Regions from separate parts of the Paenibacillus sp. FSL H8-0282 genome, predicted to be linked through region 1. Evidence: riboswitches for the same ligand, from Rfam matches in the RefSeq annotation. Region 1 holds a riboswitch; each other region holds the start of a gene.

Region 1 (8,123 bases):
GTACATTCTCAGCAGCTGTTTACTAACCTTGTTACTGCTGACACTCTTTCCGTTCACTGACAATCGAATGGCTGCTTTCATTGTAATTCTGCTGCTGGGGCTGTTTATGTCCGGTATTTTCTCCATTGCTTTAGTCTTCTCCAGCAAAATGCTGCCTGGCACCGAAGAGTCAACACCCAGCATTATGATTGCTTCCGGAGGTGTTGGCGGTGCTTTGCTACCTCTGTTTATGGGCTGGTCTATGGACCATTTAGAAGTGGCACAAACAGCCGGATTACTCGCCGCTTTTGCCGCCTTCTTGTTTCTGCTAAGCATTGCCGCATGGAGGTTCCAGTCCATGCAAGCGGTGAAAGGAAAGAGTTCCCGTATTTAGAACAGTATCAACGTTATCCTTTTAGGGTAATGTGATCTATAAGCATATTCTGAGCACAAGGATGGACGATGAATGAATGAGTCTTCAACTGAGCCTTTGTTACATACTGCGCTCATGCAGTTTATATTTCCCTTTTCTATAAAAAAGGGCGATTCTAAGCAGCTTATCCAGCAATTACAGAACGACGGCTTCACACGTTTTTTTCTGGATAATAAAGAGCTTGAAGCTGCCTATTACGGAGATGGCTACTGTGTTTCCCATGAACGAATGGAGCGCACCTATTTACCGTTTGCTGCACATGTCCTTTTTCCACGCAGGAAGGATGCCGACTCGTTTCGCCGTTTTTCCAGAGTAAATAATCTCGACTGCATTCTGGAGATTCCGCAGCAATCTATATTTTTCAAAATTCTCTCGACGGATATATTCATATGTCCTTTTCAGCTTGGATTCGTGACGATACGTGTCCAGCTGGAGGGGGATTCAATTCCCTTTAGTATTGCCCTAGAATTCGCGGATCGTTTCCGTGCGCTAGAGAATACCTTCATACAGGATGATTACACTTATATTCATTGCGGGGAACAGACCTATGAGATGGTAGAGGATTTTGTCTTCCGAAATTTGGTGGATGGACTGGAGCCATATCTGGATCAATCGGATATCAATGGGGCTTATTTCGAGACCCTTCCTTTTTTCGTAGATGAAAGAATGCAGGTGCAAGCTTTTTACGGCTTTCAGAATGAAGAAAGCTCTGATGAGATTAGTGTAAATCTACGCTATCGCGCCTCACAGCTTGATGGAATTAATCTGAACGGAAAGCCCTATGCCAGTGCCAGCGATCCAGCGTATATTGCAAACTATTGTCATGAGCATTCCTATAATCGCTGGGGTCCAGACACATATTATATGATGAATGAGCAAACCTTTTGCTGCATGACCCGCGCTGAACAGGAGATTGCTGTTAGTCTAGCCAACCAGATGTACGGGCAATATTATTACGGATTTTTACTCAATATTTTCCACAAAATCGTTCTGCTAAAGCTCGCCAATATGCACTCCCGACTTCGGATTAATCATGATTATGAGGAAATAGACAATCTAATCTACTCCATCAATAAGTTCTCGGCAAAGTTCTACTTCTTGGAGTTGATTTCCCAGTCGCAGGGCCGGGAGATATTTCTTCAGCTGCGTAAAGTATACGGAAACGACGCTTTGTTCGAGGAAGTGAAAGAAACCTTAAATGACCTGTTTCAGTATCAGGATAAGTTTCAGTCCAAGCGACGGGATAATCTGCTGATGATTCTTACTGTATTTACGGTAGTAAGCGGGATTTACGGCATGAATCAGGTCATTGACGATCTGGATGGAAAGATTCAATGGAGTAAAATGATTGGTTATTCTCCCTTTGAATTTCTTGCCCTCTTCGTGATCATGAGCGGGATTCTGATCAGCGTTGTCCTCACGCTAGGGGCGCTGGTTAGTGAGCTTAAACGGCGTCACCGCAAGAAATATAAAGATCTAGACTAGCAAAAAAGAAACTACTTGATTGGAAAAATTCAGGAGTGCACTACTAGACATTCCGAGTACAGCCGTCTATAATACACCGTATGCGAGAAATATAAGATATAAAGTATGGGTACAAAACTTATGCTTACTTATATTGCACATAGAAATACCCGTTAACTTCATAGAACCAGGGGTGCTGGAATTGGCCGGCTGAGATTGTATCCCACAAGATACTGACCCTTATACCTGATCTGGATAATGCCAGCGTAGGAATCGCCAATTGGTTCTGGTCCCTGTGACCTTAACTAACCTTGCGCCAAGCCAGCGTCCCGATCACTCGGGGCGCTTTTTTTGTAAGATCACTAAAAGATGTAGAAAAACGTACATACTACACTTTACGGTTCATGTTGTGAAGACGGGATTCTTGTAACCTTAAAGGAGAGAAGAAGACATGCACCTTAAAAAAGCACTTACGTTGTGCCTCACCTGTGTACTCATTCTTGCCATTGCCGGATGCGGCAGCAACAATGGGAATACAGCCGGAAACAAAGCAAATGCTACTGATCCAACTGCTGCGGCTGGGACGGATGCTCCAAAAGAGCTCACCAAAGTTAAAGTCGCACTCGACTGGACACCGAACACGAATCATACCGGTCTATACGTAGCTAAGGATCTTGGTTACTACGCTGAAGAAGGTCTGGACGTCGAGATCGTTCAGCCAGGCGCAGCGGGTTCTGATACTATGGTTACTTCTGGCGAAGCCGCATTTGGCATCAGCGCCCAAGAAGGATTAACACTAGCCCGTCTACAAGGCGTGCCCCTTGTCTCGATAGCAGCTATTATTCAGCATAATACGTCGGGATTCGCTGCTCCAGTAGATCGCAATATTAAATCACCAAAGGATTTCGAAGGTAAAACCTACGGAGGCTGGGGCTCACCGGCCGAAGAAGCAGCCATGAAAGCTATCATGGATCCTGAAGGTGGCGATGTGAAAAAGGTGAAGCTGATCAGTATCGGTGAAGCTGATTATTTTACCGCCGTCAAACGTGACATTGATTTCGCCTGGATTTTCTACGCTTGGACTGGTGTTGAGGCTGAGTTGCGTGGCGAGCCATTGGATATGCTGTACTTAAAGGATTATGCGCCGCAGCTCGATTATTACACGCCTGTGCTGACGACGAGTGAGAAGCAAATTGCAGATCATCCTGATCTGGTGAAGGCCTTCATGAAAGCCACATCAAAAGGTTATCAATATGCCATAGATCATCCGGAAGAGGCTGCCGGTATGTTATCGAAGGCCGTTCCTGACCTGGACGCCGACCTTGTCCTAGCTAGCCAAAAATGGCTTAGCCCAAAATACAAGGACGATGCTGCCCGCTGGGGCGAGCAAAAAACCGAGGTCTGGCAGAATTATGGCGACTGGATGTACGATCTGAAGTTGCTGGATAAACCGCTGGATGCTGCTAGTGCATTCAGTAATGATTTTTTACCGGCGGAGTAGAGAGCGGACTTCAGAACCAAGAAGGTTGGACGTTACTTAAGGAAGGAGGAACGGAGCGTAGTGATGTGCTACGTGAGTACCGGACTTCCCAAGTTCGTTCAAGATTCGATGTCGAGTTTGCTTCCTGAATTACTTCGTTATCAAAGTTGGCTTTTTGAACTTACCTTATAATTTAAGAGTTCAAAAAGTCGGCTTTCAGAACCAAGAAGGTTGGACGTTACTTGAGGAAGGAGGAACGGAGCGTAGTGATGTGCTACGTGAGTACCGGACTTCCCAAGTTCGTTCAAGATTCGATGTCGAGTTTGCTTCCTGAATTACTTCGTTATCAAAGTTGGCTTTTTGAACTTACCTTATAATTTAAGAGTTCAAAAAGTCGGCTTTCAGAACCAAGAAGGTTGGACGTTACTTGAGGAAGGAGGAACGGAGCGTAGTGATGTGCTACGTGAGTACCGGACTTCCCAAATTCGTTCAAGATTCGATGTCGAGTTTGCTTCCTGAGTTACTTCGTTATCAAAGTTGGCTTATTGAACTTACCTTATAAAATGAAAGGATTGATTATTGTGGCTAACACCCTACTAAGCATTCAAGTAATTCCAAAAACTCCGAACAATGAGGATTCCATCCCATACGTAGATAAAGCGATTGAGGTCATTCAGAAATCCGGTGTTAAACATCAGGTGAATCCGCTGGAAACCACAATGGAAGGTGAGCTTAGCGAGCTGCTGGAGGTTGTGCGTCAGATGCAGGAGGCGTTGATCGAAGCAGGCAGTCCAAGCGTAATTTCGCAGATCAAAATCGCTCATAATCCTAACGGAATCAGCATGGATAAATTGACGGAGAAATATCGGCCGTGAGATCGACCTGGAAGCTAATATGGCCGCCCCTTGTGGCGGTCGTCTTCTTTTTAACCGTATGGCAGCTATCTGTATCTGTATTTCATATCGAATCCTGGATTCTGCCGAGTCCTGCTGATATTGCCCGTGAATCCACCAGTAACGCTTCTGGTCTTTGGGCTCATACGATGGCTACGCTGCGGCTCACTTTAATTGGTTTTCCCATTGGTACGGGGGTAGGCCTGATCGTTGCTTTGCTTTTGCATCTTTTGCCTTGGGCTAGACGGGCTTTTTATCCACTTATTATTCTGAGTCAAAATGTTCCCTCCATCGCGCTCGGACCCCTGCTCATTATCTGGTTCGGCTTTGGTCTTTTGCCCAAAATCGTGCTGATTACACTAGTATGTTTCTTCCCGGTAGCTGTCGCTGCGATGGGCGGTCTGGCCCAAAGTGATCAGGTCATGATGAATTATATGAAAATGGCTGGCGCAAGCAAGTGGCAAATCTTCACCAAGCTGGAGCTGCCCTCTTCTATCCCGGCACTATTTTCCGGCGTAAAAATATCTGCTACTTATGCGGTTATGGGCGCCGTGGTCGCTGAATGGATTGGTGCGGATAAAGGTATTGGCTATTATATGCTCCTGCAGAAATCCGCATATCGTACGGATCGGATGTTTGTCGCTATTGTTATTATTGTGCTTTTAAGTCTTGTACTCTTTGCTATTATTGCATTGCTGGAAAAATGGCTGGTTCGCTGGAAGCCGCGCCGTAACTCATAGAAAGGAAGATGCCTGTATGTCTCAAGCGACGCAAATGCAACACAGAACAACAGAAGTCATAAGCTCTCCTGAAGCTCATACCGTGGCACCCGCCCTTGAAGTGAGCGGCATCTCCAAATCTTTTTCCCATCGTCGCCGTGAGATGAACGTTCTGAATAATGTCTCTCTCAAGGTAGAGCAACAAGAATTCGTTTCGATCGTTGGTCCTTCCGGCTGCGGAAAAAGCACCTTATTCCATATGATTGGCGGCCTTGTGAAACCCGATGCAGGCACGATCCGCATGAACGGCAAGGTCGTTACAGGTCAACGCGGTGAAATTAGTTATATGCCGCAGCAGCCTGCGCTTTTTCCTTGGCGTACAATTGAGGATAATGTGCTGCTTGCTGGGGAGATCAAGGGTGCACTGCGGGATGGAGCCCGCGAGGAAGCGCGCCAGTGGCTTGCCAAGGTTGGGTTAAGCGGGTTCGAACATGCTTATCCGCATATGTTGTCTGGCGGGATGCAGCAGCGTGCAGCTTTTCTCAGAGCATTGCTCGCTCCCCAGGAGCTAATGTTGCTGGATGAACCTTTCAGCGCACTCGATGCACTAACTCGCAGTGAAATGCAGCGCTGGCTGCTTGAGCTGTGGGAAGAGAATCGCCGCTCTGTGCTGTTCATTACTCACAACATCGAAGAAGCGTTGCTGCTCTCTAATCGTATCTATGTATTTTCCGGCCGCCCCGGCTCCATTCTGCATACAGTCGATGTGCCGTTTCCGCGGCCACGCCGTGATGAGATTACGGACTCTCCCGAGTTCCTTAAGCTCAAACGCCAGTTGTCACAGTGGATGCGAGAGGAACAAGCTAAAAATAGGCAGCCGCTAGCTTAATCGCTAAGCTCTGTAAACTGATATCGCTGGTATAGCGGTGTCAGTTTTTTATTTGCAGCGATAAACTCCTGCCCTATTTATAATTGACGCGGATGTATCTGCTCAATTAAACAAATTTCACTCATCATAGTAGGGATCACATTAAATGTGCGGCGAAAACCGACTCCCTGTTGGTAATGGATAGTAACCGGGCGGGTTGGGGACATTTACGGGATTTATACCGTTGATTTGTTTCGTTGGACCGAATTTGGCTCATTCTACGGGATTTATACCGTTGATTTGCTGCTTCGGGCCGGACTCGGCTCATTCTACGGGATTTATACCGTTGATTTACTTCGTCGGGCCGGATTTGGCTCATTCTGCGGGATTTATACCGCTGATTTGATTCGTTGGGCCGGACTCGGCTCATTCTGCGGGATTTATACCGTTGATTGCTTCGTTGGGCCGGACTCGGCTCATTCTACGGGATTTATACCGCTGATTTGATTCGTCGTGCCAGATTCGGCTCATTCTACGGGATTTATACCGCTGATTTGTTTCGTTGGGCCGGACTCGGCTCATTCTGCGGGATTTATACCGTTGATTGCTTCGTTGGGCCAGATTCGGCTCATTCTACGGGATTTATACCGTTGATTTGTTTCGTTGGACCGGATTTGGCTCATTCTACGGGATTTATACCGTTGATTTGCTTCGTCGGGCCGGATTTGGCTCATTCTGCGGGATTTATACCTCTGATTTGATTCGTCGGGCTGAATTGCACCCGATCTAGGGCATTTTTGCCTTTCTTTTGCCTCTTCGGGCTGAAATGCACCCGATCTAGGGCATTTTTGCCTTTCTTTTGCCTCTTCAGGCTGAATTGCACCCGATCTAGGGCATTTTTGCCTTTCTTTTGCTACTTCGGGCTGAAATGCAACGATTCAAGGGCATTTTTGCCTTTCTTTTGCCTCTTCGGGCTGAAATGCACCCGATCTAGGGCATTTTTGCCTTTCTTTTGCCTCTTTAGGCTGAATCGCACCGATTCTAGGGCATTTTTGTCTTTCTTTTGCTACTTCGGGCTGAATTGCACCCGATCTAGGGCATTTTTGCCTTTCTTTTGCCACTTCGGGCTGAAATGCACCCGATCTAGGGCATTTTTGCCCTTGTTTTGGCACTTCGGCTGAATCACACCGATTCTAGGGCATTTTTGCCTTCTATTTCCCACTTCGGCGGAATTCCAGTGACTCAGGGGCATTTTTGCCCTTATTGTTCCTCTTTAGCTTTTAGTTTGAATTAAATACGAGACTATGGCATCAACCAGAATCGGTGTTGTTTATTATTATTAATTTGTTTAAAGGTCACAGCTATAGTCGCACTTACATTCTACTCATTACTCTTACACATACTCCCACTACTCACTTTTACTCCTACTCCTTACTTCCTACTCTCACACCTGCCCCCTCCTCCTCTCCCACCAATCGAACCTAAAAAAGGCCCCATAAACGAGGCCTTTTCTTCATTTCCTAATCATAGCTCGGAACACGAATTTGGGCAGCACTGCCTGTCTGCGCCATCGCGACTTTTGTCCCTTCGCAACGGGAGCGAACAAAAGTCTATGCAACCACTCCAGATTGAGTTTTTTCCATAGCGCTGGTGCAGGAGTAACTTTTCCCGCTATTACATCTAAGCTGCCGCCCACGCCAAAAACAACTTTTACCTGCGCAAGCTCCTGTTTGTGCTTATATACCCATTTGTCAGAGTATGGCGCACCCATCGCAACGATCAGGAGATCTGGCTGTGCGCGCTGTATTTCTGCTACAATGGCAGGCTCCTCTTCCTTGGTAAGAAAACCATTATGTCTTCCTGCAATCTTCACATTCGGATATAACTCCGTGATCTTTTCGACCGCTTTACAGCTGGTAAGCTCATCTGTTCCCAAGAAATAAAAACTCCATCCCAAGCTATTTCCTTGCTCCAAAAGCTCAAGAAGCAGCTCATATCCAGTTACCCTCTCAGCAATAGGATCGCCTTTTCTTTTTGATGCCATCACAATGCCAATCCCGTCAGGAGTGATTAAATCCGCTTCTTGAAGTATGGTTCGTAGCAGCTCGTCCGATTGACTTGTTATCGTAATTTCCGGGTTAGCCGTGATCAAATGGAAAAGTTTCGGTTCCCCAGATTGAATATGTTTTGTTAGATGAAGTGTTGTCTCATGTAGTGTTAGTTTTGAAAAGGGAACTCCTAATATTGAAACTGTCCCGTCCATATAATCACCTCTCACTAAAATTCC
Region 2 (8,123 bases), 1.2 Mb from region 1:
GTTAGTGTTCAAGGGAGACCCAAGCGCTTTAGTGAATAGTAGCTATTATAAGTATGAAGTTAATGAAAAAAACACTAATAATAAGGATGAAACAGTTCTTGTAAATGAAGCTAGGTCAACGGATGGACCCATTTCAATATTAAGTAACACTGATATCGGGTCTATAACTGGTCCATATTTATATGACGAATTAAATAAAAATAGACAAAATTATGAAAACACCACTTTATCTATTACATGGAATGATAATGAAGGGGAGCTTCATTCCGAAACAATAAGTTTAGATATTGAGAGTGAAATTTCTCTTAAGGATGATCTTTAAGGGTGATAAATCCAAGAGACTAAGATTGAATCTCTACGGACTGAAGGAAGATCCTCTACGCCCCAAAAGCCTGCCGGTACTTCACAGGAGACATGCCTTCAAACCTTCTGAACACTTTAATGAAATAGCTGGACTGGGCAAAACCGGACTGAGTCGCAACCTGAGCAATGGAGAGTCCTGTGGAAACCAGTAAAAGCTTGGCTTTAGCCAGCCGACAATCGGTTAAATAACGGTTTGGAGTTTTACCCATAACCACCCGGAACAGCCTTAGAAAATGATAGCTGCTGTAACCGGTCAATCTTGCCATCGATTCAAGAGACCAAGGGCTGGCACATTCGACATGAATGATATCTGCAGCACTGCGGATGGACTGCCTAACCTCGTGCGGTACTGAGCCGTGAAGCGGCTCGGAGTTCTGCAGCAAGTTTACTAGAAGCTCATACAGCAGAGCAGATAGTCTTGGCTCGCTACGGGTCACGTAGGAAGCACTCAGTAGGTACATTTCCTCGAATAGCTCGTCCAGCTTAGCATCCAAATCAAAAGTGAACAGGTATGCACGAGACTGGTCCACTTCTTCTAATAAGGGAAGGACAATTTCAGTGTTAAAATGAACCCAGCGGACATCCCAAGGCTCGCCTGGGTCAGAGCCGTATTGCTGATAAGCCCCTTTGGGGTACAGAAAACCTCGTCCTCTACTCATCGGAATACGTTCGCCCTCATGGAATACATAACCCTCCCCACCAAAGATCAAATGCAGGTTATAACTCCCCAGAAACCCTTCGCTTCTTCTCTCTGTATGTTGTGGAAAGTGAGTGTAATGTCCCAAAAATTCAGGATAACAGACATATTTTGAAAAAGCCGGTGTCGGCAAATACCATTGTTTCTTCATGTTTGGCAGCACCCATTTCTGTAGCGCAACAGAGCGCAAGTTGGATTAAGGCAATGAACGCAAGATTGTTATATGATAGCAATATTTTGTTATATAAGACCTCTTAACATTGATACTACAATAGAATTATATAATATTGAAAGCATATTTTTAATACTTTGGAGGTAATGATGAAGAAACCTGTCGCAACTGAAAAATTCGAGCTTGGCGTCTGTTATTATCCGGAGCACTGGCCAGAAAACATGTGGGAGGACGATTATCGCCGGATGCGTGAACTCGGCTTTACGATCATTCGGATGGGGGAGTTTGCTTGGTCTATTTTTGAACCGGCAGAAGGGCAGTTTCAGTTCGGGCTCTTTGATCGGGCGATTGATCTAGCACATAAATATGGTCTTCAGGTTGTACTTGGTACTCCGACGGCCACGCCTCCAGCTTGGTTGACTGATAAGTATCCCGAAGTTTTAAATGTAACCTACGAAGGTGTTACACTTCAGCATGGCATGCGCCGTCATTATAATTACAGCAGTCCTAAATACCGGGAACTGTGTGCACGTATTGCAGAACAAATGGCTGAACATTACGGCAATCATCCGGGTGTAGTTGGCTGGCAAATTGATAATGAGCTCAACTGTGAGATCAGTGAATTTTATTCGGAGAGTGACCATAAGGCTTTCCGGGAATGGCTACAGCAGAAATATGTTACACTTGAGCATTTGAACGAGGCTTGGGGAGCTGTTTTTTGGAATCAAAGCTATAGTGACTGGTCTCAGGTCTATCTTCCACGTCCGACTCCAGTACCGAAGCAACCCAATCCTCATCAGGCATTGGATGAAAAACGGTTTATTTCGGACAATACAATTTCTTTTGCCAAAAACCAAGCGGATATCATCCGTAAACTTGCCCCTAAGCAGTGGGTAACCACGAACGGTCTGTTCGGGCATCTCGATAGCCATGAAATGACGGATGAACTGTTGGATTTCTTCAGCTATGATTCCTATCCTCAGTTCTCTACTATTTTTTATGACCCGAATGAGCGGAATCCGCTGAATGATAGAGGCTGGGGACTGTCGTTATCTGTTGTTCGTTCGATATCCCCGAATTTCTGCATTATGGAGCAGCAGTCGGGCCCGGGTGGCTGGGTGAACCGGATGGATATGCCTTCTCCAAAGCCCGGGCAGATGCGGTTATGGACTTATCAGTCGATCGCTCATGGAGCAGATATGGTGTTATATTTCCGCTGGCGGACAGCTACGATGGGCAATGAAATTTATTGGCATGGAATCAATGACTATCATAATCAGCCTAACCGGAGAGTGCGGGAAGCGGGGCAGATCGGTCAGGAGCTGGCAGCAGCAGGTCATGCGTTTGTCGGTACTCGTAATCAGGCTAACATTGCTATTGTTCGTGATTATGACAATGAGTGGGATGGAGAATACGATGTTTGGCATGGCCCGTTTATGTGGAAGAGCAATAAGGAGTGGTACAAGGCGCTTCAGCAGAAGCATATCCCGAATGACGTACTCTATTTACGCAAAAAAACAACGCTGGAGGAGCTTGCAAGGTACGACGTGCTTATCTATCCTCACCCAGCGATTATGACAGATGAGACAGCAGCACTGCTGGATGAATATGTTCAGCAAGGCGGCAAACTGATCTTCGGCTGTAGAACCGGCTATAAGGATGAGCGCGGTCAATGTAATATGCGTCCTTTCCCAGGTGCTGCTAAGGATCTATGCGGGATCACAGTTGAAGAATTCACAATGGTTAAGGGCAGTCGTCAGCCAACAACAATTAGCTGGTCAGGCGCGGCCGAAGTCGTTACGGGAGCAGATGACTTTAATGATATTCTCAAAATAGAGGAAGCTTCGGTTGAAGTGATGGCGGTTTACGCCTCTGATTATTATGCAGGAAAACCGGCGGTATCTAGAAATCGTCGCGGCAAGGGTGAGGTTTGGTATTACGGAGCCGTATTTAATGAACAGGCAGCGGCTGAGATCATAAATTTAATTGATCTACAATCGCCAGCAGATTGGCTGGAGCTCCCAGAAGAGGTAGAGCTGCAAGTCCGTACCGGAGCTTCTTCCAGTTATGCTTTTTTGCTTAATTATAGTGAGACTCCTGTCACGATCCATCTTCATGAGACCAAAACAGATTTACTGAGCGGCACAACATTGTCGGGCGAGGTTCTTCTGGAAGGATTTGGGGTATTGGTGTTGAACTAACGTATACATTGATCTCACATTTGAGTAGATTTGGATAATTCTCTCTTTTCGGTTATACTTTGAAGTAGCAATTATATAGTCACGGGAGCTTGGTGGAACCAGGCTGAGAGGATAGTTATAACTATCGACCGTCAAACCTGATCTGGATAATGCCAGCGGAGGAAATGGAGCTCTATTTCTATTTGTCTACTCTAAGGCCGCATCTTATACAGATGTGGCCTTTTCTATGTGTGGGAGTAGACCGTCTCCGCTTGATCAAATCACCTTATAGGAGGAATTGAGATGACAAGCGAATTGAACAACGATCCAATCAATCTATCAGCTTTTCCAGCAAGTCAAAAAGTGTATGTAAAGGGTTCACGGCCTGATATACAGGTGCCTATGCGGGAGATCTCACTTAGTCCAACTGCGGGCATAGACGGCGAAGAGGAGAATGCCCCAATTCATGTCTATGACACAAGCGGGGCTTACACGGATGCTAATATTCATACTGATATTCGTCAGGGGTTAGAGCCCAATCGTCTAAGCTGGATTGAGGAACGAGGGGATGCGGAAGCGTACGAAGGAAGAACCGTGAAGCCTGAAGATAACGGGAATGCAACAGGAAAAGCTGTGGCGGAAGTGTTTCCAGCGCTCCATAGAAAACCTTTGCGAGCGAAAAAGGGGCGTAATGTCTCTCAAATGCATTATGCACGCAAAGGGATTATTACTTCGGAAATGGAATACGTTGCGATTCGTGAGAATGTGGCACCGGAATTTGTAAGAGATGAAGTAGCCCGCGGCCGCGCCATCATCCCAGCGAATATCAATCATCCAGAGAGTGAACCAATGATTATTGGACGCAATTTTTTAGTGAAGATCAATGCCAATATAGGAAATTCCGCAGTATCCTCATCCATAGAGGAAGAGGTAGAGAAGATGAGATGGGCCACCCGCTGGGGTGCAGATAATATAATGGATCTCTCAACAGGTAAAAACATTCATACGACACGCGAGTGGATCATCCGTAATTCTCCTGTTCCTATTGGAACGGTGCCTATCTATCAAGCGTTGGAAAAAGTGAATGGGAAAGCGGAAGATTTAACGTGGGAAGTATACCGTGATACGCTCATAGAGCAAGCGGAGCAAGGGGTTGATTATTTTACCATTCATGCAGGGGTTCTGCTTCGTTATATCCCGTTGACTGCACAACGTATGACAGGCATTGTTTCAAGAGGTGGCTCCATCATGGCGGCATGGTGTCTTGCGCATCATCAAGAGAACTTTTTATATACACATTTTGAAGAGATATGTGAAATCATGAAGCTGTACGATGTTTCTTTTTCCCTAGGCGATGGATTACGTCCGGGTTCGATTGCTGATGCGAATGATGAAGCACAATTTGCCGAGTTAGAGACGTTAGGTGAATTAACAGCTATAGCTTGGAGTCATGATGTACAGGTAATGGTAGAGGGTCCAGGACATGTGCCGATGCACTTGATTAAAGAGAATATGGATAAGCAACTTGAAACTTGTAACGAAGCCCCTTTTTATACATTAGGTCCACTGACTACAGATATTGCGCCTGGTTATGATCATATTACCTCTGCTATAGGTGCAGCGATGATTGGTTGGTTCGGTACAGCTATGTTATGTTACGTAACTCCGAAGGAACATCTTGGCCTGCCTAATAAGGAAGATGTACGTATAGGGGTCATTACTTATAAAATAGCGGCTCATGCCGCAGATTTGGCGAAAGGGCATAAAGGAGCACAAGACCGGGATAATGCTCTTTCGAAAGCCCGTTTTGAATTTCGTTGGCGTGATCAATTTCATTTATCGTTAGATCCTGAGCGAGCGCTCGAATATCATGATGAGACATTGCCTGCGGAAGGCGCTAAAACAGCTCATTTCTGTTCCATGTGCGGGCCGAAATTTTGCAGTATGAAGATCTCTCATAATATCCGGAATACGACGAGAATTGAATCAGGAATGCAAGAGAAGGCGCAAGAGTTTCTCCAAGGCGGGAGCCTCATTTATAGATAACTTTTTCTGCTAAAAAGAAATATCTAAAAGAAGTCGTCATTGGCGGCTTCTTCTTTTATACTTTGAATAGATAGGAGTTGATGAATTGGAAGCGATTCGTTCAGAGGAAGCCATTTTAGAGGATTTAAGTAATAGTTTCTATCATTTTTTTGGATTGAAAGTCCTTCATGCTACCCCAATAAAACGTGGCTGGTTAAATCTTAAGTGGAAAATCACAACGGAATCAGGACCATTTCTACTTAAACAATACAACAAAAAAAGATATAAATTGTATAACCCAGAAGAACTGAGCTTCGCCTTTTCTCAACAGAAAAGATTGTATCTACAGGGACTCCCATGTCCCGAATTGTTGGCTTATAACCATAAAGTTTTACTGGAATCAGATATGGGAGAGACGTTTATGGTTATGGAATATTGTGAAGGGCGTGTCATAGAGCCGGGCAAAATTAACATCCTTCAAATGTTTGATTTGGGTCGTGCCACAGGTAAAATGCATCGTTTATTAAATGATGGGACCCTTAGTTTGAAAAGAACCCCACAATTTATTCCCCAAAGCCCTGAGGAACGTTTAGAACATTGGAATGTACTCCTACAACAATCAAAGGAAATGGGCAAAACTTCACTCATCACTGACCTAGAGATACAACTGAGAGCGACTGAAGAAATAGATCCGGAAATATTCGATGGACTTGAAGCTGGATGGGCACATCGTGATTTATGGGTTGATAATCTTTTATTTCAAGATAGTCAATTGTCTGCAATTCTAGATTTTGATCGGTTCAAATATGATTATCCGCAGCTTGATGTTGCACGTGCAGTGATGTCATGTGCTTTAGATGAAGATTTAGATGGAGCACTAGCTTCAGCATTTATTGACGGATATCGTGAGGAACGAACGGTGGAGCAGGGGTATTTAACAAAATCATTGCAGTTGTTGTGGTATATGGAAAGCCCGTGGTGGATTAATGCCGCGATGGACAAACATAGTGTACCTCCAAAACGTTTTGCAAAAGAAATGAATTGGCTGGCTAAGAACCTGAACAATTTACCTGGTATCTTAGGGAACTTATAGTGAAAACGATTGAATTATAGCCTAAAAGATGCATTGACCAGCAAAAGTTTGGCGCCTATAATCTTAACAAGGAAAATCCATCAGATATAGAGCTGTTTGTAAACGCATACAATGAGTTTTTTCCTTATTAATCATTGAAGGAGGAGATCAAACCTATCAAGTATTTCTTTTTTTCTCATTTTTGCAAACGTTTGCACCCCACGATAGCGCTTAAAATCGTAAGCTGCACTTAAAATTATGAGGAGGTTATTTACTTGGTATCCAAACAATCCAGGCGTTATATTTCGTGGTTAATTATTTTTTCACTCATTTTTAGTTTATTTGGTTTATCGGGTGGAGCATCGGCCAGCAATACGGATCATACAGTCACCTATACCAATCCTACAGCGGCAGCTGTGACCTTACATTGGACTACGAATAACTGGGCTAATACTACGGACACGGTGATGACCAAAAATGGAACCACGTTCATCGCCAACCTCAATGTTCAGGAAGGCGCCACCCTAATTTATTGTTATCACATCACGGCTCCAACGGATAGTTGGGACAATAACGGCGGGAAGAACTGGACGGTTGTTATTCCGGTCGCCGGGAAATACGAAGCAGAGAGTGCATCCCTGTCTGGTGGTGCAAAAGTAAATACGAATCACACCGGATATTCGGGCACTGGTTTTGTTGATGGATATACAACTACAGGAGCAGCCACCACTTTTAACGTCCAGGCTTCCGCAGCAGGGTCCTATAATGCCACGCTTCACTATGCTAATGCATCCGGCAGTGCTAAAAAAGTGTCCATTTATGTCAATGGAATAAAGGTTACACAGACAACATTAGCCAACCTGACCAACTGGGATACATGGGCAGACCAAACAGAAACACTCTCTTTACAGGCAGGAAATAACACGCTTGCTTATAAATATGACTCGGATGATAGCGGGAATATTAATATCGACTATGTGACCCTTTCGGCCGGAGCTACACCAACACCAACGATAACTCCTACCCCAACAGTGACACCAACACCTACGGTAACTCCTACCCCAACAGTGACGCCAACACCTACGGTAACTCCTACACCTACGGTAACTCCTACACCAACAGTGACGCCAACACCTACCATAACACCCACACCAACGCCAACAGTGACGCCAACACCTACACCTACTTCAGCGGGGCTAACCGTTCACTTTAAGAAACCAGCAAGCTGGAATGCAGCGATCCGCATCCATTACTGGAATCTGAATCCGGTAACCGTTCCGACTAGTGGAGCATGGCCGGGAATACTGATGAAATCGGACGGGAACGATTGGTATAGCTATACTGTTCCAAATGCTACAGGGGCAAGCCTGATCTTTAATGACGGCAATGGCAAGCAGACGGCTGACTTATCTCGCAGCGTAAAAGAGGGCTGGTATAACTCAGATAACGTATGGTATGACGCCAATCCAGACGTTCCTAAGGTTCCGGTGATATCCGTCTCTCCTGTGCCCAAAACCTATGATTCTGCCCAAACGGTGACCCTATCCAGTACAAATAGCGGCGATAAAATTTATTATACGACCGACGGATCAACACCTACGACAACCTCAACGT
Region 3 (8,123 bases), 2.4 Mb from region 1:
GCCTATCCATACAACGAGGTGAAAAGACATGAACATGAAAAAAAGCACACTAGCAGCGATCACAACCGTAGCCATTTTCTCCTTTTCTTTGGGTGGTCAGATGTTTGCAGCTGGGAACACCTTTAAGGATATTGATAACATAAACGGCAAAGAAAAAATCATTTCTTTAAAAAATCAAGGGTTAATTAAAGGTGTCAGCGAATCTCAATTTCTCCCTGGCTCTAAGGTAACTACAGCCCAAGGGATTCAGTTTATCTCCGGCGGTCTTCAGCTCAGCCTCGCAGCCATTGACTTTAACAAAGCTCCTGTTGCCAGCGGCTTGTTCACAAAAGTAAAAGACAAAGCCTGGTACGCTGAAGCCTTCATCAATGCTTATTACAATCAAGTTAAGCTTCCAAAAGACATTGATCCTAGCCTAATTATGACCAAAGAGCAATTCACTAACTATCTAGTGCAAGCGATCGAAGGCGTTGGTAATCTGCCGATGATCAATATCGTTCCAGTAGATATCGCCGATGAAGCGTCATTGACCCCTGCGTATCAAGGCAGTATTCAGCGCTCCCTGAAATACAAGATCAATACTCTAGACGCTAACGGAAAGTTTAATCCAAAAAGCGAACTCACCCGTGCCGAAGCAGCGATTATGCTTTACAACGCTTTGGAGTTCCTGAAAACTGGAGGATAAGCCAAATTTCAGTTACTCTTCTCATTTGAATAATCTACACACGAAAAAGCAGCTCCGGATGATTCCCGAGCTGCTTTTTCATATATATTGTCTTTCTACTCTTCTTCACCATTCAGTCTATTCAGAAATTGCAGAGCCCGGGGATTCTTCGGATGCTCCAGCACTTCTTGCGGCGTTCCTTGCTCTAAGATATGACCGCCATCCATCAAAATGATCCGGTCCGCTACATCGGCGGCAAATTTCATCTCGTGGGTCACAATCACCATAGTCATACCTTCTGCTGCTAATTGTTTGATGACCTTAAGCACTTCCCCTACCAGCTCGGGGTCGAGCGCCGAAGTGGGCTCATCAAACAACAGCACTTCTGGATCTACTGCCATAGCCCGGGCGATGGCCACTCTCTGCTGCTGTCCTCCTGACAGCTGATGTGGATAGTTATCAGCTTTATCAGCCAAACCCACCTTAGCCAGCAGTTGAAGGCCCCGCTTACGCGCTTCTTCCTTGGTTCGTTTCAAGACAGTTACCTGTCCCTCCATCACATTGCCTAGCGCAGTCATATGCGGAAATAAATTATACGATTGAAAGACCATCCCTGTTTTCTGCCGAAGAGCTAATACGGAATTCTGAGGAATTTTCTTATGATCTGTAAAATTGATGGTGATATCCCCGAGTGACAGGCTGCCTTGATCCGGGATTTCCAACAGATTAAAACAGCGCAGCAGTGTAGTTTTTCCGGAGCCGGATGGCCCAATAATGACAAGTACCTTTCCATGCTCCATTTTCAGATCAATACCCTTTAACACTTGGAGTGCGCCGAAGGATTTATGCAAATTAATGATTTCAATCACAAGTATCTCTCCTTTAGGTCGCAGAGTAACGATCGAGTCGTTTCTCCAAGTAATTTTGCAGCGCCGACAGCACAGAACAGAACACTAAATAAAACAATCCTGCTTCGGAGTATACCAGCAGAGGCTCATAAGTGGTAGAGGCTACCTGCTGAGCAGTTCTAAACATCTCCGTATAGGTGATGATCGCTGCAAGCGATGTATCTTTGACCAAGCTAATAAAAGAATTGGATAACGGCGGTACAGAAACGCGTGCAGCTTGTGGCAGAATTACGCGGCGCAGAGCCTGCCCACGAGTCATCCCGACTGAGAACGCAGCTTCCCACTGGCCTTTATGTATCGACAGGATAGCAGCGCGTACGATTTCCGATGAGTAAGCCCCTACGCTAAGGGTAAATCCAATGGTGGCGGCAATGAAAGGGTCGAGTACAATACCAACAGCCGGCAAACCATAAAATATAATAAATAGCTGCACTAACAACGGGGTTCCCCGAATGACCCATACATAAAAACGGGCGATTAGCTTCGGAATTACCCACGGTGAAAGACGTGCCAACGCGGTTAGGATCGCCAAAATCAATCCAAGCACAAAGGAAAGTAGCGCCAACGGAATGGTAAAAGCCACCCCGGCTTTAAGCAGGGGTAGCAGTGTATCTAAGAAAATTTGTATTTTGCGGTCATCCATTATTCAGACATCCTTTTTAGCTTCTAGGCTTAATTAGCCTTGCTAGCCTTGTATTATTTTGAAACGTCAGCTCCAAAGTATTTCTCGGAAATTTTCAAGTACGTTCCATCACTTTTCATCTCTTTAATCGCATCACTGACCGCATTCACCAGCTCATCATTGCCTTTCAGGAATACCGCGGCACTTTGTGAGCCTTCAGGAATCTCATCAACCACTTTAATTTTTGCATCTGGTTTTTGTTTTTTCAGATCCAGATAAGACAAGCCATCATTCACAGTTGCATCAATACGTCCCGAAGTCAGCAGGTCCATCGCTTGATTGAAACCGTCCGTAGCTACGATTTCAGCACCGTTCTCACGAGCGATGTCGGATAAGTTACTGGTCAGGGATTGTCCGGCTTTTTTACCCTTTAGATCAGCAAAGGTCTTAATATCCTCATTGTTTTCGCTCACGATCAATACTGCCTTGGATACAATATAGGGTTCAGAGAAATCATATTTCACTTTGCGATCTTCGTTAATGGAAACTTCATTAAAAATGACATCAAACCGTTTCGCATCCATCCCAGCAAAAATACCATCCCACTGAGTTTCAAAAAATTCAGCTTCAACACCTAAACGTTTGGCTACTTCTTCGGCAATTTCCACGTCAAAACCCGTCAATTTCCCCGCAGTGTCATGATAAGTAAAAGGTGCATAAGTCCCTTCTGTACCTATCCGCAATTTGCCGCTGGCCTTCACAGCCTCCAAACTGTTTTGCGCTGAAGATGCTGCTCCACCATTCGTTCCAGCTGTTGGTTCAGCAGCCGTATTGGTATTCGAATTATTGCCGCAAGCCGCTACAAGGACCACGGTTAACGCCAATATAATAGTTAAACTCCATTTTTTCATTATTAAATCCCCTCTCTCTATCCGGTTTTTTTCCGGTAAATTGAATAGTACACTGCCATCACATGATCGTCAATACTTTTTTCCGATTATGTACATCGGAATTGTAATATTAACTAGATTTCTACTTATATCTTACCCAATCTTGGATTAATCCTTCACTTCTTTCTCTCTTTACTTCTCAGAAAGATATGGTATATTTATAAACAAATTAATATGGACCTGTTATTTCACTAGGGGAGTCGGCCGACTGAGACGGAGCTTCAAGCTCCGGACCCTTGGAACCTGATCTGGATCATACCAGCGGAGGGAAGTGGAGCAGAATTTTCATCAAGCATGTTAAGTGTTATTATGCAGAATGAACTTTTTGACCCATTCATTTCCTCTGGAAATGGATGGGTCTTTATTTGTTTAGGCGCTCCACAAAAATATTAGGAGGTTAGATCATCACGACCATTTTATCTATTCAAGGCCTAACCTACTCTTTTCCGGAAACTGAACAACCCCCTGTATTCGCAAAACTATCCATGGATATCAGGCAAGGGGAATTCGTCTCCGTAGTAGGTGCTAGCGGATGCGGGAAAAGCACATTTTTCAAAACGGTTGCCGGTTTACTCGAACCTACTCATGGAAAAATAAAACTCCCTACGCTCCCCTCAACCGCTAGTCGTTTAGGTCAGATCGCTTATATGCCTCAGCAGGATTTATTGCTGCCTTGGAGAACAGTGCTCGACAACTGCCTTTTGCCCTGGGAGATCATGCCCAGATTTAGTAAACAGGAAACAATCATTCAGATTCGGGAAATGTTGGCCCGCTTCGGCTTAACAGATGTAGAGAAGGCTTATCCCCATGAACTTTCGGGAGGAATGAAACAGCGAGTCGCATTTCTGCGCACCTTAGTGGCTGGAGGCGGAAGTGGCCTTATGCTGCTGGATGAGCCCTTTGGCGCTCTCGATGCCATGACCAAACGTGAGATACACCGTTGGCTGTTGGAGTTATGGGGTGAACTGAATCAGACGATTATGCTCATCACTCATGATCTGGAAGAAGCACTATTGCTCAGTGACCGGATTTATTTATTATCTGGCGGTGCGCACAGCGAATTACAGGAGATCATTGTCGATCTACCAAAACCAAGACATTATAAGATGAACTATGAACCCCGGTTTATAGCACTACGGGCAGAGTTGGAGCGAAGATTGCATGCAACCTATACCTTTTAAAAAACATCTAGACAACTATGGTCCCTTCCTTCTTCTGGTACTGCTCATTCTTGTAATCTGGGAGTCAGCTGTTCGCCTTCACTTGATTCCAGCCTTTATTCTCCCTGCACCTTCATCTATTGGCATCGCATTGATCGAGCACAGGCAATTATTATTTGGACAGCATTTATTAGCGACGTTGCAGGAGATACTGGTAGGTTTTGTCCTTTCTGTGATTTTTGGTGTATTGCTGGGTATTGGAATGTTCCTGTTTCGCCCCGTAGAAAAGGCCATCTATCCCTTCCTTATCATTAGCCAGACGGTCCCATTAATTGCGCTATCGCCCATTTTTATTATGTGGTTCGGATATTCGCTGTGGAGCAAAGTGGCTGTGGTGTTTTTGACGGCTTTTTTTCCAGTTGTAGTGAGTACATATGATGGACTTCGTACAAGTGGCCAGACTTACAAGGACTTATTATTAACATTTGGTGCAAACCGCTGGCAGCTGCTTGTCAAAACCCAAATTCCACTGGCGTTGCCTGCTTTTTTCTCTGGCTTAAAGCTGTCCATTGTATACTGCGTCATCGGAGCTACTATCGGGGAATGGCTCGGCGGCAGTAAAGGACTCGGTTACTTCAGCCGCAGAATGGCCGGAAATATGCAGAGCGATGAAATGTTCGCGGCTGTATTTCTGCTGTCCGCGCTTGGTGTTGTGCTTTTTCTGGCGATAGCTTTACTCGAACAATTATTTTTAAAGAAAAGAGGATCTAACCAATGAATCATTTAAAATCCCCACAACGAGGACTTATTTCTGTATTTCTAGTATGCACACTTTTGCTCTTAAGCAGCTGCGGGAAGGCAGACAAGCTAAATAACAACTCCCAAACCGGTTCCTCCAATACCGATAATAAGCAGTCACACAAGCTGACGATTATGCTTGATTGGTATCCCAATGCCGTTCATTCCTTTCTATACGCTGCGCAACAGCAAGGATTTTTCCAAGAGGAAGGTTTGGATGTCGAGATCAAAATGCCTGCGGACAGCAATGACGCCCTAAAGCTTGTAGCAGCAAATCAAATTGATCTAGCGCTCAGTTATCAGCCTCAGGTGCTTATGGCACGCGGAGAGAAAATCCCTGTACGTTCGATTGCAGCAATCGTGCGGCATCCACTGAATCATCTGATGGTTCCTCAAGCAGGCAGTATTCATAGTCCCAAAGAGCTCGTGGGAAAACAAATCGGCTATTCCTCCATTCCGCTCTATGAAGCGATGATTCGGACAATGATCCAGAGTGATGGAGGCGATCCTTCATCCGCCAAGCTGATTGATGTAGGTTTTGACCTTATCCCTGCGATCTCTACAGGACAAGTGGACGCAATAATGGGCGGATTCATCAACCATGAACAACTGATCCTTGAAAAAGAGGGACATCCGGTCACCTCGCTTAATCCAACGGATTACGGAGTACCTGACTATTATGAGCTTGTGCTGGTGGCCAGCGAACAAGGATTGCAAAATTCTGAAGCCTACTTTAAAAAATTTCTAAATGCCATAACAAAAGGACAGGAATTTGTGGAGCAGAATCCTGAACAAGCCCTGGATTTACTGATTGCACATGAAGATGCAACTTCACCGCTCGACAAGGAGATTGAGAAAAAAAGTCTTGAAATTCTACTGCCGCTGATGAATGCAGGCGATCAAACTTTTGGTTATCAAGACCCGACATCTTGGGAAAAGGTTCAGCAGTGGTTATCCACCAACGATCTTCTACCAGAAGATATTAAAGCACAAGAAGCTTTTATCAATCTGTAACGTTTAGTTGGTTATTCATACAAGCTTGAGGAGGAATTATGATGAGTTACTTAGCCAAAGTACGGGAATCCAACCCCTTGATCCACAACATCACTAATATTGTAGTAGCCAATTTCTCAGCCAACGGTCTGTTGGCGCTGGGTGCCTCTCCCTTTATGGCGGATGCCCACGAAGAAGTGATCGACATCGCCGCTATGTCGTCTGCTGTAGTTCTAAATATAGGCACACTCAATGACTACGCCATTCAATCTATGTTGCTCGCTGGTAAATCCGCTAATAAACACGGGGTTCCCCTAGTGCTTGACCCGGTAGGTGCAGGCGCAACTTCTTATCGGACCGCTGTCACTCAAAAACTAGTGAATGAGATGCAAATCACCGCACTGCGGGGGAATGTGGCTGAAGTCGCTAATGTGATTGGGGAGAGTTGGTCCATTAAAGGAGTGGATGCTGGCGAAGGTGAAGGCGATGTAGTCCTTTTGGCTGAAGCTGCTGCGAGGAAGTTAAGCTGTGTGGTCATCATAACTGGAAAAGACGATGTGATCACGAATGGAAAAAACACTTATATTGCCAGCAACGGTCACCCTATTCTCACGAAGGTTACAGGAACTGGCTGCTTGCTCAGTGCTGTTGTGGGTGCATTTCTCGCGGTAAGTGGTGGTGCCTCGTTGGAGGCCGCAGTGGAAGCCCTCTCCTTCTATGGAGTAGCCGCTGAAATCGCCGCTGAACTAACAACTGGTCGAGGACCGGGAAGCTTTCAGGTTGAGTTTCTAAATCAACTGACATGGGTCACGCCAGAAGTCTTCTTAGAAAGATCTAGCATCAAACAGCTCAGTTAATGACCCTCAAAGGAGTGAATTCGATGATTATATCCAAAGCTCTAACCATTGCCGGCTCCGATAGCGGCGGTGGTGCTGGCATTCAGGCCGATCTAAAAACCTTTCAAGAGCTTTCTGTCTATGGGATGTCCGTCCTCACAGCTGTGACAGCGCAGAATACGCTGGGTGTCCAAGGGGTTTATCCAGTGACTCTGGAAGCTATAAATCAGCAGCTTGATTCTATAGGACTTGACCTGCAACCAGATGCCGTAAAGACCGGGATGTTATTTAACAGCGACATCATCCGCATTGTGGCAGATAAAATTAAGTATTACGGCTGGTCTAATCTTGTAATTGATCCTGTGATGGTCGCTAAAGGAGGGTCCACACTGCTGCTGCAGGAGGCGGTTCAATCCTTAATCAGCCATCTGCTGCCCTTAGCATTGGTGACGACACCCAATATTCCCGAAGCCGAAATGATCACAAAGATGACGATCTCCACCATAGAAGAACGCAAAAAAGCAGCCAAAATCATTCATGGAATGGGCTCCAAATATGTAGTGCTAAAAGGGGGACATGATACTTCAACCACAGCCGTAACCGATCTTCTATATGATGGTCAGGAATATACCTTATTGGAGAGTAGCCGGATTCAGACCAGACATACGCATGGTACAGGCTGCACCTATTCAGCAGCGGTCACCGCCGAGCTAGCCAAAGGCAAATCCGTAGCTGAGGCCATTCAAACTGCCAAAGCATTTATACAAGCGGCGATTGAGGACGAGTTGGGCATAGGGGCTGGGCATGGACCAACCAATCATTTTGCTTATCAAAACAGACTGCGGGGGATAAACAGTGCAACGAATGAACAGTGAACATCTGCGAGATCTATTAAAAGTCTATTTCATAATGGGCAGCGTAAATTGCCGTAAAGCTCCCGTTAAGGTGCTGCAGGAAGCGGTAGCTGGGGGCATAACCATGTTTCAATTCCGTGAAAAGGGTACCGGATCCTTAAGCGATAAGGCACGACTTAATCTTGGCAGACGACTTCAAAAGATTTGTCATGCCAATGGCGTGCCCTTTATCGTGAATGACGACATTGATTTAGCGATCGCACTTGATGCGGACGGAATTCATGTAGGACAGGAGGATACCCCTGCATTGGCGATCCGCCAGCTACTTGGAGAGAATA
Region 4 (8,123 bases), 1.7 Mb from region 1:
TATCGTCTTCAGTATATTCAGCGCTGGAGCTTGATGCGCAGCACCGCACCGGAGAACGTCGCTGAGCATTCTTTTCATGTTGCATTGCTCACACATATGCTCTGTTCCATCGGTAATGTTCATTTTGGACGTTCACTAAACGCGGAACGAGCAGCAACCCTAGCTCTGTTCCATGATGCCAGCGAAGTGTTCACAGGTGACATCGCCACGCCGGTAAAATACAACAATCCTCGCTTGCTCACCAGCTTCCGCGAAATGGAGAAAGTTGCGGCTGATCGCTTAACTGGAATGATTCCATCAGAGCTGAAAAGCATCTACACTCAGCTTATACGACCGGAAGACAGCCCTCCCGATTCGGAGGACATTCTGCTGCACAGCTATGTGAAAGCCGCTGATCGGCTGGATGCTTATTTGAAATGCGTATGGGAAGTTGCTGCAGGAAACCGAGAATTCGCCGCCGCGAAGGAGCAGACAGCAGCAAAACTTCGTGGGTTTGGCCTGCAGGAAGTGGATTATTTTCTGACTCATATGGCACCGAGTTTCGAAATGTCTCTCGATGAGCTCTCTGCCGGAAACTAAACACCCTCTATACAATAAAAAATGGACCTCCGCATAAATCTCGCAGGGGTCCATTTAGTAATTAATAATTGATAATACAAGCGTTCGTTGCTGATTCGGTCAGAATATCCCAGTCTTTAAAAATGGGCTGCAAACCCTTCGTATATAGCATTTCCGTAATCTCCTGCACACTACGGCCATCGGATATTTCGAATTGCGGAGTTCCCCCTGCATTAGTGTGACCGCCCACCTCAGTAGTGACCCCGGCTGACATCTTAGTTATTCCTAGATGAATTAAATGATCGCGTAGAGAGGCAGGCTCTCTTGTAGATAAAGTAATGCCCGAACGGGGTAAAAATAACCGGTATGCCAAAATAATCTGCACTAGCGATCGGTCGGTAACATCACACTCCGGGTTAAATTCCCCTAAATAAGGCCGAAACCGTGGAGGTGACAGACTGATCTCGCAATCTGGATACCGATCCTGCAAATAGCGGGCATGCATGGCACTTTGGAATGCCTCTTGCCGCCAATCATACATCCCGAGCAACGTACCAATATTCACAGAACGAAAACCTGCCTGACAGCCGCGTTCAGGTGCATCCAGGCGATTCCGGTAGTTTCTTTTAGGCCCTTTAACATGCAGCTTTCTGTAAGTCTCCTGGTGGTACACCTCTTGGTATAGTGTTAATCCATCCACCCCTGCTTGAAGAAGCTCTTTATATTCTGCAGTTAATAGAGGATTTATCTCAATACTGACGGAGGAAAAAAATTCTCTAAGTACAACTACACAATCCTTAATATATGAGACAGGATTCTCCCGGCGCGATTCACCAGTCAAAATGAGGATATGCCGCAGACCTGTAGCTGCAATCTTCTCAGCCTCCCTGCGGACCTCCTCCAAGGACAGCTTTTTGCGCGGAAAATCATAAATGGAGCTGAAGCTGCAGTAGGTACAATGATTCACACAAAAATCCGCAAGATACATCGGTGTGAACAGCTGCATCGAATAACCAAAATGTGCACGGGTCAGTCGCTGTGCAGCCAACGCCATCTCCTCTAGCAGCGGCGTTGCTGCCGGAGAAAGCAATGCCAGCAAATCATTTTCGTTCAGCTTGTCTTTTCCAAGCGCCCGCTTAACGTCATCCTCCCGGAACTCCTTCCACAGCTGCTCATAAGGATACTGCTCCAAGCGGGCCAGTGTGTCAAAAAAGCTCATGCTAATCTTCCCTCCTTTCGTGACCTATCAAATTCAGTTCAAAAATCCAGTCAACGGTGACGAAGCAAAAGCAACTTCTTCTACAGGACCCAGTCCTGCCAAATAAGCTTTGCGGCCAGCGGATATCGCCTCGCGGAACGCTTCCGCCATGACGAGCGGATTACGTGCCGTTGCGATAGCCGTATTAAGCAGAACAGCAGCGGCCCCCATCTCCATTGCTTCCGCCGCTTCCGAGGGCTTGCCAATCCCGGCGTCTACAATAATCGGCAAATTCACTTCTTCAATAAGAATACGCACAAGCTCCTTGGTGCGCAGGCCGCGATTCGTCCCGATCGGCGCACCAAGCGGCATCACAGCAGCAGCACCGGCATCTCTCAGACGTAAAGCAGCCGAAAGGTCCGGACTCATATAAGGCAATACTACAAAACCCTCCGCTGCTAAAATCTCTGTAGCTCGTATGGTCTCCAGATTATCTGGAAGCAGGTATTTCTGATCATTGATCACTTCGATCTTGACCCAGTTCCCCAGTCCCGCAGCTCTTGCTAATCTTGCAATACGGACTGCCTCTTCCGCTGTACGCGCTCCTGAGGTATTAGGCAGAAGAGTCATGTGGCCGGGAATGTGGTTCATGATATTTTCTGCTCCACCTTGCGGGTCCACTCGGCGAAGCGCTACAGTAATCACCTGAGAACCAGAGCTTGCGATCACTTCGGGGATCAACGTATTCCGGCTATATTTTCCGGTTCCGATAAATAATCTACTGGTTAATTCGATGCCGCCAATATGTAACGGGTCATGCATGAAATTACCTCCCTTTGGTTCTTATAAATTTCTCAAAATTCTATACCGCTCCATCTCAACCCCCACCAACAAAGTGCACCAGTTCCAAACGATCATCCTCGCTCAGAGCAGTACTTTCATAATTCTCCTTACTGACAATTTCTCCATTCAGCTCAATGATCATCAAACGACCCGACCACTCAGGAAGACTGATCAAATCAGCTATAGTTTGAATACCACCAGAACACTCTGCGGATTTCCCGTTAATCAACAGCTTCATTCTGAATCACCCCCTTCGCCCGTGCTGTTACCTCCAGGCTATGAATGAACCGCCTTATGAATAGCTTTGGCGGCCTCATAAGGATCATCCGCTCCGCAAATACCGGACATCACAGCAACTCCTGCCGCACCTTTCCTGATGATCTGCGCCGCATTAGCGGGGCTAATTCCGCCAATCGCAATTACAGGAATAGAGCTGGTCTTCACCGTTTCTGCAAGCAGCTCTAACCCACGTGCGGGCAGCCCTAACTTGCTATCCGAGGGAAATACATGACCAAACAAGCAATAATCAGCTCCCTGCTCTGAGGCATTCGCCGCTTCTTCCGGAGAATGAACCGATCTCCCCAGCCAAAGCTGAGGTGCAATTCGCCGGGCTGTAACCGGACTCAGACTGTGCCAGGCCAACTGAACCCCCGCGGCACCAGCTGCCAAGGCTACATCGATCCGGTCGTTGATTATCAGTTTGGTAGCGGGCATACCGGCAGCCAACAGCTTCTGTGCCGCAGCGAGCAGTTCGCATGCAGGACATTGCTTATCTCTCAGGTGAATATAATCGACCCATGTCTGCACCGTGACAGCTAGTTCAACAAAATGTCTCAGCTGTAGCTTGCCGTCTGATATTAGATGGATCTCAGCTTGCAACATCACGATCTCCTCTCTCACTTCCCTGTAGGTCAGTAAAAAACAAAAAAACTGCCCCCCGTAAGGAAGGCAGTCAGAATCTGTATATAGACGGCACTACAAATAGCCCGACAACAGAAATTCGTTCTCCACTTCCCTACGCTGGTCTTAACCAGATCAGGTTCAAAGGGTCCGGAAATCCATTCCGTCTCAGCCAATCGGCACCCCTAGTGACATAAATATACAATTTTAAAATGCTAACGTGGTTTATAGTAACATATTTTTTTATTGAAATACACCCATTTATTCACATTAGCTGTACTGATCTAACCGTTTACTACCTCGCCACCATTTACATGAATAACCTGTCCAGTCACATAACTGGAATCGTCAGAGGCCAGATATACATAGGCTGGTGCCAGCTCTTCTGGTTGTCCAGGCCGTTTCATAGGCTGTGTACCTCCAAACTCGCTAACCTGTTTTGCATCAAAGGTAGAGGGAATCAGCGGTGTCCAGATTGGACCTGGTGCAACACCGTTTACCCGTATGCCCTTCTCTGCCAGATTCGTGGACAAGGATCGTGTGAAGCTAAGAATAGCTCCTTTAGTTGATGAATAGTCCAGCAGCTGCGGGCTTCCGCGATAAGCGGTAATTGAAGTTGTATTTATAATGGTAGATCCTGCTTTTAAATGAGGCATAGCTGCTTTTGTTAAATAGAACATCGCAAATATATTCGTACGGAAAGTACGCTCAAGCTGCTCGGAAGTAATATCCTCGATCTTAGCTTGCGGATGTTGCTCTGCCGCGTTATTGATGAGAATATCAAGCTTTCCTAAGCCCTCCACCGTCTGTTTAATAAGATCCTTACAGAATTTCTCGTCACCGATATCACCTGGAATTAGGATACATTTGCGGCCTTCCTGCTCGACCTGACGTTTAGTTTCCTCTGCATCTGAGTGTTCATTAAGATATGAAATGACCACATCAGCGCCTTCTTTAGCAAAAAGCACAGCAACTGCACGCCCAATTCCGCTGTCTCCACCGGTAATTAACGCCGCCTTGTCTTGCAGTTTACCTGCTGATTTATAATTTGCCGGCTCGTATTTGGGCAGCGGCGTCATTTCACTCTCAATCCCTGGCTGATGATGCTGCTCCTGTGGGGGTAAGGTTTTTGTAGCTTGTTTATTGTTGCCTGACATCTTCCCTATCTCCTCTCGTTAAGCAAATTGATAGTTAACTGATCGTCTTAGGATGGCACAACTATGCACGTTTATACGCTGGGTTTGTCATTTTCTTAAATCGCTTTACGAATCTTACTTACCACAATGAAAGTAGAAATAAACAACCGTGAGAGATACACTGCTGTAAGTGGAGAGGAATTCACTGCATACAAATAGACACAGCATCGCTGCTGTGCCTTGAATTGTTCACCCTGACTATTTTGAGAAGAAACATGATTTTCTGCATTCACTTCATGTTCCAGCACCCACATAAAGTACAGAGCTTTGGCCGCTTTCTCCCGGGTCACTATAGCTTTAGGTTCTAGTTCTGTCCCATTGACCATTTCGCCTCTGGCAATCCCCACTTCAGATCTAATGAGTCCTAATTCATATGCACTTTTCACTTTTGAAATTAAATAAGGAGAAATGTCCGCTGTATCAACAAGCTGCGTCCAGGATACAAGAGGATAGTACATCGCACCTCTAGCTCCTGGCTCCAGATTCGAATCATAGCCAGGATCTCCTGGCACTACTGCTGTGCCGTTATAATCAGTCATGTACTTAGGTTTATTAGCAAACTTTATTTGGTAAACGTCATAGAGAATAGCACCCATCGTTTCACGTGACAGCTTACCTTTCGGATAATAGGCAAGATCTGATCTTTCCACTTTCATTAACTTAGAAATACTGCGTGTGAATTCAGCAACTGTCATCTCCGTATCCGGATTAAAATTCCCTTGACGGTCTTTGCCCATTACTCCCAGCTGGATTAATTTTTCAATTTGATTACGGTAATAAGCAGCTTCCCCAGTCGTCGTATCATTCGTTATTTCCGGAAAAATCTTACCCCAGTTCCCTGTTAGTGCCGCATGCTTAACGTTCCCTTTAAGGTAAGGAGTAATGGAGGCAGCAGTAGAATCGCCAGTAGCACCTTTCTCTACAAGCTCCGTGACAATCATCCGTGAAAATTGTTTGGAGAGCGCTTCTTTAAAATGAGTCCCATCGACTTTCTTTGAAGGATGCCCGTTAGCGTAACTTCCGTCATTTGTTTTGCCTGGCGTTTCTCCGGCTTCAATTGACATGAAGAGGGATGTTATTGCTTCTACACCGATCTCGTTATAATATTTCAGACTTTCCGAGTTAAGGTCAATAAGTGTAACTCCAGATTCATCTGCGACCCGTTTAAGAATATCTACAAACTTTCTTGATTTAAAAGAATTCTCATAGATATATCCCGGACTTGCATTCCCTTTAATTCTGGACATTGGCGTTACCAGTACTGGTATCATGCCCCGGGCTTGAATCGCAGGGAGATAAACTTCTTTAAGATAATTTTCATACATTGCTTCTGTCGAACCTTTGCCGTAACGTCTGAACTCATCTGCGCTCTCATCATTGTGTCCGAATTGAATAAACACATAATCTCCAATGCTGCCATTCAGTAAAATGTCGTTCAGTCGACCTTCTGTATAGGCATTTTTAAACGAGCGTCCCCCCATGGAATAGTTAGTTACACTCAATTTATGTTGATTAAACATACTGCCAATAATCTGGCCCCAACCACTCATTGGTGCTTCGTCGAAGGTGTAGGACTTGACCGTGGAATCTCCAAGTATAAATAAATTCGGAAGAGCTCCAGCCGCTCTATGCTGAGGCAAAATCGGTTCCAGTATGATCTCCTCAATCCCCACAGCTGTGTTCACTTTGTTCGGTTCGATCTCAATATCTATATGGTCACGGCCGTTTACATACGTATAAGTCCACTCTTTCCCTTTGGCTACAGCCGTATGCTTGACGGGTACAAGCTTTGCAGCGTCCCAATGTCCACTTTTCAACAAGCGGCTGGTCTGCATTCCTGATACTGACACGATCCCATCCTCTGCGTCAGAAGTCGTTTTTACATATACGTTGTAGGTTCCAGGGGGAGCATCCATTCGAAACGCCATTCCGTAGTTGTTATAATTATCTTTCTCAGATTTAGGTTCAGCAAAAAAAATAGGTTCTGTGATGAAAAAACCTGTTCCATCGGATGTAATTGAGTCGGTGTGCACTTCTCTGGCGGGTAAAGCGTTGGTCTCTTGAACAAAACCATAACCTAAAGATGAGTCATACAATTGTACACCGTGATTAGGATCATACCTAACGGATTGATATCCTGTTTTAACTTGGTTTGTAAAATTCAACTTGTATACGCTTGCAATTTGGGTTGGAGGCTGCCTCTCTGCCCCATCTTTTATAAAGGCTGCCTCTGTTGTACCGTGAGTAAGAGTCAATGAAGCCATAAGTAAAGAAGATAAGATTAGTATATTCCTACACAGCTTTCTCACTTCATTACACTTCCTTCCGTTTCTCGAAATACTTACCTAGGTCCCTCCATTATCCCTGTTCTCTAAAGTGATTCAAATGATGATTTCATTCTTTTTTTTGACCTTTTGTAACGAAAACCATGGAATGATCAACGGCTCACACTGCAAAATGGTCATATGTATAGGTATCCTTGATATAATTAAGAACATCCCTATTGATCCTAAGGAGGAGAACTCCTATCGCTTACAAAGTCAGCTTTCCGAACATTATGAGTACACTGCAGCTGATCGGTGTTCATTATCGTGTAGCAGAACCTGGGTGGGCATACCCTGATCATCATCACAAAATCTTCGAACTATTGTATTGCTACGACGGCAACTCCCATCAATATGTAGAAGGAAGTTCCATTGCCTTTGGTAAAGGAGATTGGTTAATTATTCCGCCTGGCTTACGTCATTATGTAGTTAATTCTGGCCTGAGCAACTATATCTACCTCTCCTTTCATTTCGATATTGACGATTTAAAGTTTCGTGAATGGTTTCAGTCTCAGGCTGTACAGAAATGGAATAACCAGCAAATGCAGCATTCGGGATTAAATCACCAACTGGAACATTTGGATGAATTTATTAAGAACAATATTCTCGCCACGACGGCCTCCACTGGATTTCCCGAGGAAATTGAAGAAATGATTCTTGTAAAAGAAAGGCTTCGTTTGCAAGCGATCATCCTGATGATTTTGACTGAACTCATTGATGTACAGCTCTCGAATTCGGAGAATTCCAACACAGCGCGACAAGCAAACTCTTTGTACGAGGTGGAAACTGCTCATCAGATCGAAAAATATATTGCAGCCAATATTCATTTGCCGGAGCTCACGGTTAATTTGATTGCTGAGCAGCTTTGCTTAAGTCGGGTGCAGTGCCATAAGTTGTTTACAAAGGTATATAAGATATCTCCTAGGCAGTACATAACTAATCTAAGATTAAAGAAGTCAAAACATTTGCTGCTTCATACCGATTTAAAAATACAGATGATTTCTGAACAACTCGGGTTTGCTTCCCAGAGCCACTTCAGCCGACAATTCAAACGATGGACGGGTGTTTCTCCGTTAAATTACCGGCCGAAGTCTTATACGGATC

What was found. A riboswitch is a leader RNA that binds a small molecule or an ion and turns the genes downstream of it on or off. The one in region 1 is predicted to bind thiamine pyrophosphate.
Region 2: linked by a shared signal. The riboswitch ahead of thiC (phosphomethylpyrimidine synthase ThiC) and the one ahead of NST94_RS02110 (ABC transporter substrate-binding protein) in region 1 are both predicted to bind thiamine pyrophosphate.
Region 3: linked by a shared signal. The riboswitch ahead of NST94_RS12300 (ABC transporter ATP-binding protein) and the one ahead of NST94_RS02110 (ABC transporter substrate-binding protein) in region 1 are both predicted to bind thiamine pyrophosphate.
Region 4: linked by a shared signal. The riboswitch ahead of NST94_RS09180 (thiamine phosphate synthase) and the one ahead of NST94_RS02110 (ABC transporter substrate-binding protein) in region 1 are both predicted to bind thiamine pyrophosphate.

The regions. Positions count from the first base shown of each region.
Region 1 covers NZ_CP150146.1:474,485-482,607, reverse strand. Annotated here, with positions in the region: gene NST94_RS02120 (MFS transporter) at 1-373, shown strand, start outside; gene NST94_RS02115 (hypothetical protein) at 446-1,897, shown strand; TPP riboswitch at 2,056-2,166, shown strand; gene NST94_RS02110 (ABC transporter substrate-binding protein) at 2,328-3,377, shown strand; gene NST94_RS02105 (MTH1187 family thiamine-binding protein) at 3,938-4,231, shown strand; gene NST94_RS02100 (ABC transporter permease) at 4,228-4,989, shown strand; gene NST94_RS02095 (ABC transporter ATP-binding protein) at 5,024-5,857, shown strand; gene NST94_RS02090 (hypothetical protein) at 6,086-6,343, shown strand; gene NST94_RS02085 (hypothetical protein) at 6,441-6,626, shown strand; gene NST94_RS02080 (WecB/TagA/CpsF family glycosyltransferase) at 7,350-7,988, opposite strand.
Region 2 covers NZ_CP150146.1:6,086,790-6,094,912, reverse strand. Annotated here, with positions in the region: gene NST94_RS26370 (hypothetical protein) at 1-322, shown strand, start outside; gene NST94_RS26365 (AraC family transcriptional regulator) at 378-1,211, opposite strand; gene NST94_RS26360 (beta-galactosidase) at 1,382-3,433, shown strand; TPP riboswitch at 3,505-3,613, shown strand; gene thiC (phosphomethylpyrimidine synthase ThiC) at 3,716-5,458, shown strand; gene NST94_RS26350 (phosphotransferase) at 5,544-6,530, shown strand; gene NST94_RS26345 (alpha-amylase family glycosyl hydrolase) at 6,785-8,123, shown strand, end outside.
Region 3 covers NZ_CP150146.1:2,831,474-2,839,596, reverse strand. Annotated here, with positions in the region: gene NST94_RS12320 (S-layer homology domain-containing protein) at 29-685, shown strand; gene NST94_RS12315 (amino acid ABC transporter ATP-binding protein) at 781-1,533, opposite strand; gene NST94_RS12310 (amino acid ABC transporter permease) at 1,547-2,215, opposite strand; gene NST94_RS12305 (amino acid ABC transporter substrate-binding protein) at 2,269-3,105, opposite strand; TPP riboswitch at 3,328-3,431, shown strand; gene NST94_RS12300 (ABC transporter ATP-binding protein) at 3,630-4,325, shown strand; gene NST94_RS12295 (ABC transporter permease) at 4,306-5,082, shown strand; gene NST94_RS12290 (ABC transporter substrate-binding protein) at 5,079-6,116, shown strand; gene thiM (hydroxyethylthiazole kinase) at 6,158-6,952, shown strand; gene thiD (bifunctional hydroxymethylpyrimidine kinase/phosphomethylpyrimidine kinase) at 6,976-7,806, shown strand; gene thiE (thiamine phosphate synthase) at 7,796-8,123, shown strand, end outside.
Region 4 covers NZ_CP150146.1:2,141,535-2,149,657, reverse strand. Annotated here, with positions in the region: gene yfbR (5'-deoxynucleotidase) at 1-579, shown strand, start outside; gene thiH (2-iminoacetate synthase ThiH) at 641-1,777, opposite strand; gene NST94_RS09190 (thiazole synthase) at 1,811-2,578, opposite strand; gene thiS (sulfur carrier protein ThiS) at 2,634-2,837, opposite strand; gene NST94_RS09180 (thiamine phosphate synthase) at 2,876-3,481, opposite strand; TPP riboswitch at 3,595-3,696, opposite strand; gene NST94_RS09175 (SDR family oxidoreductase) at 3,784-4,656, opposite strand; gene NST94_RS09170 (GDSL-type esterase/lipase family protein) at 4,752-6,959, opposite strand; gene NST94_RS09165 (AraC family transcriptional regulator) at 7,253-8,123, shown strand, end outside.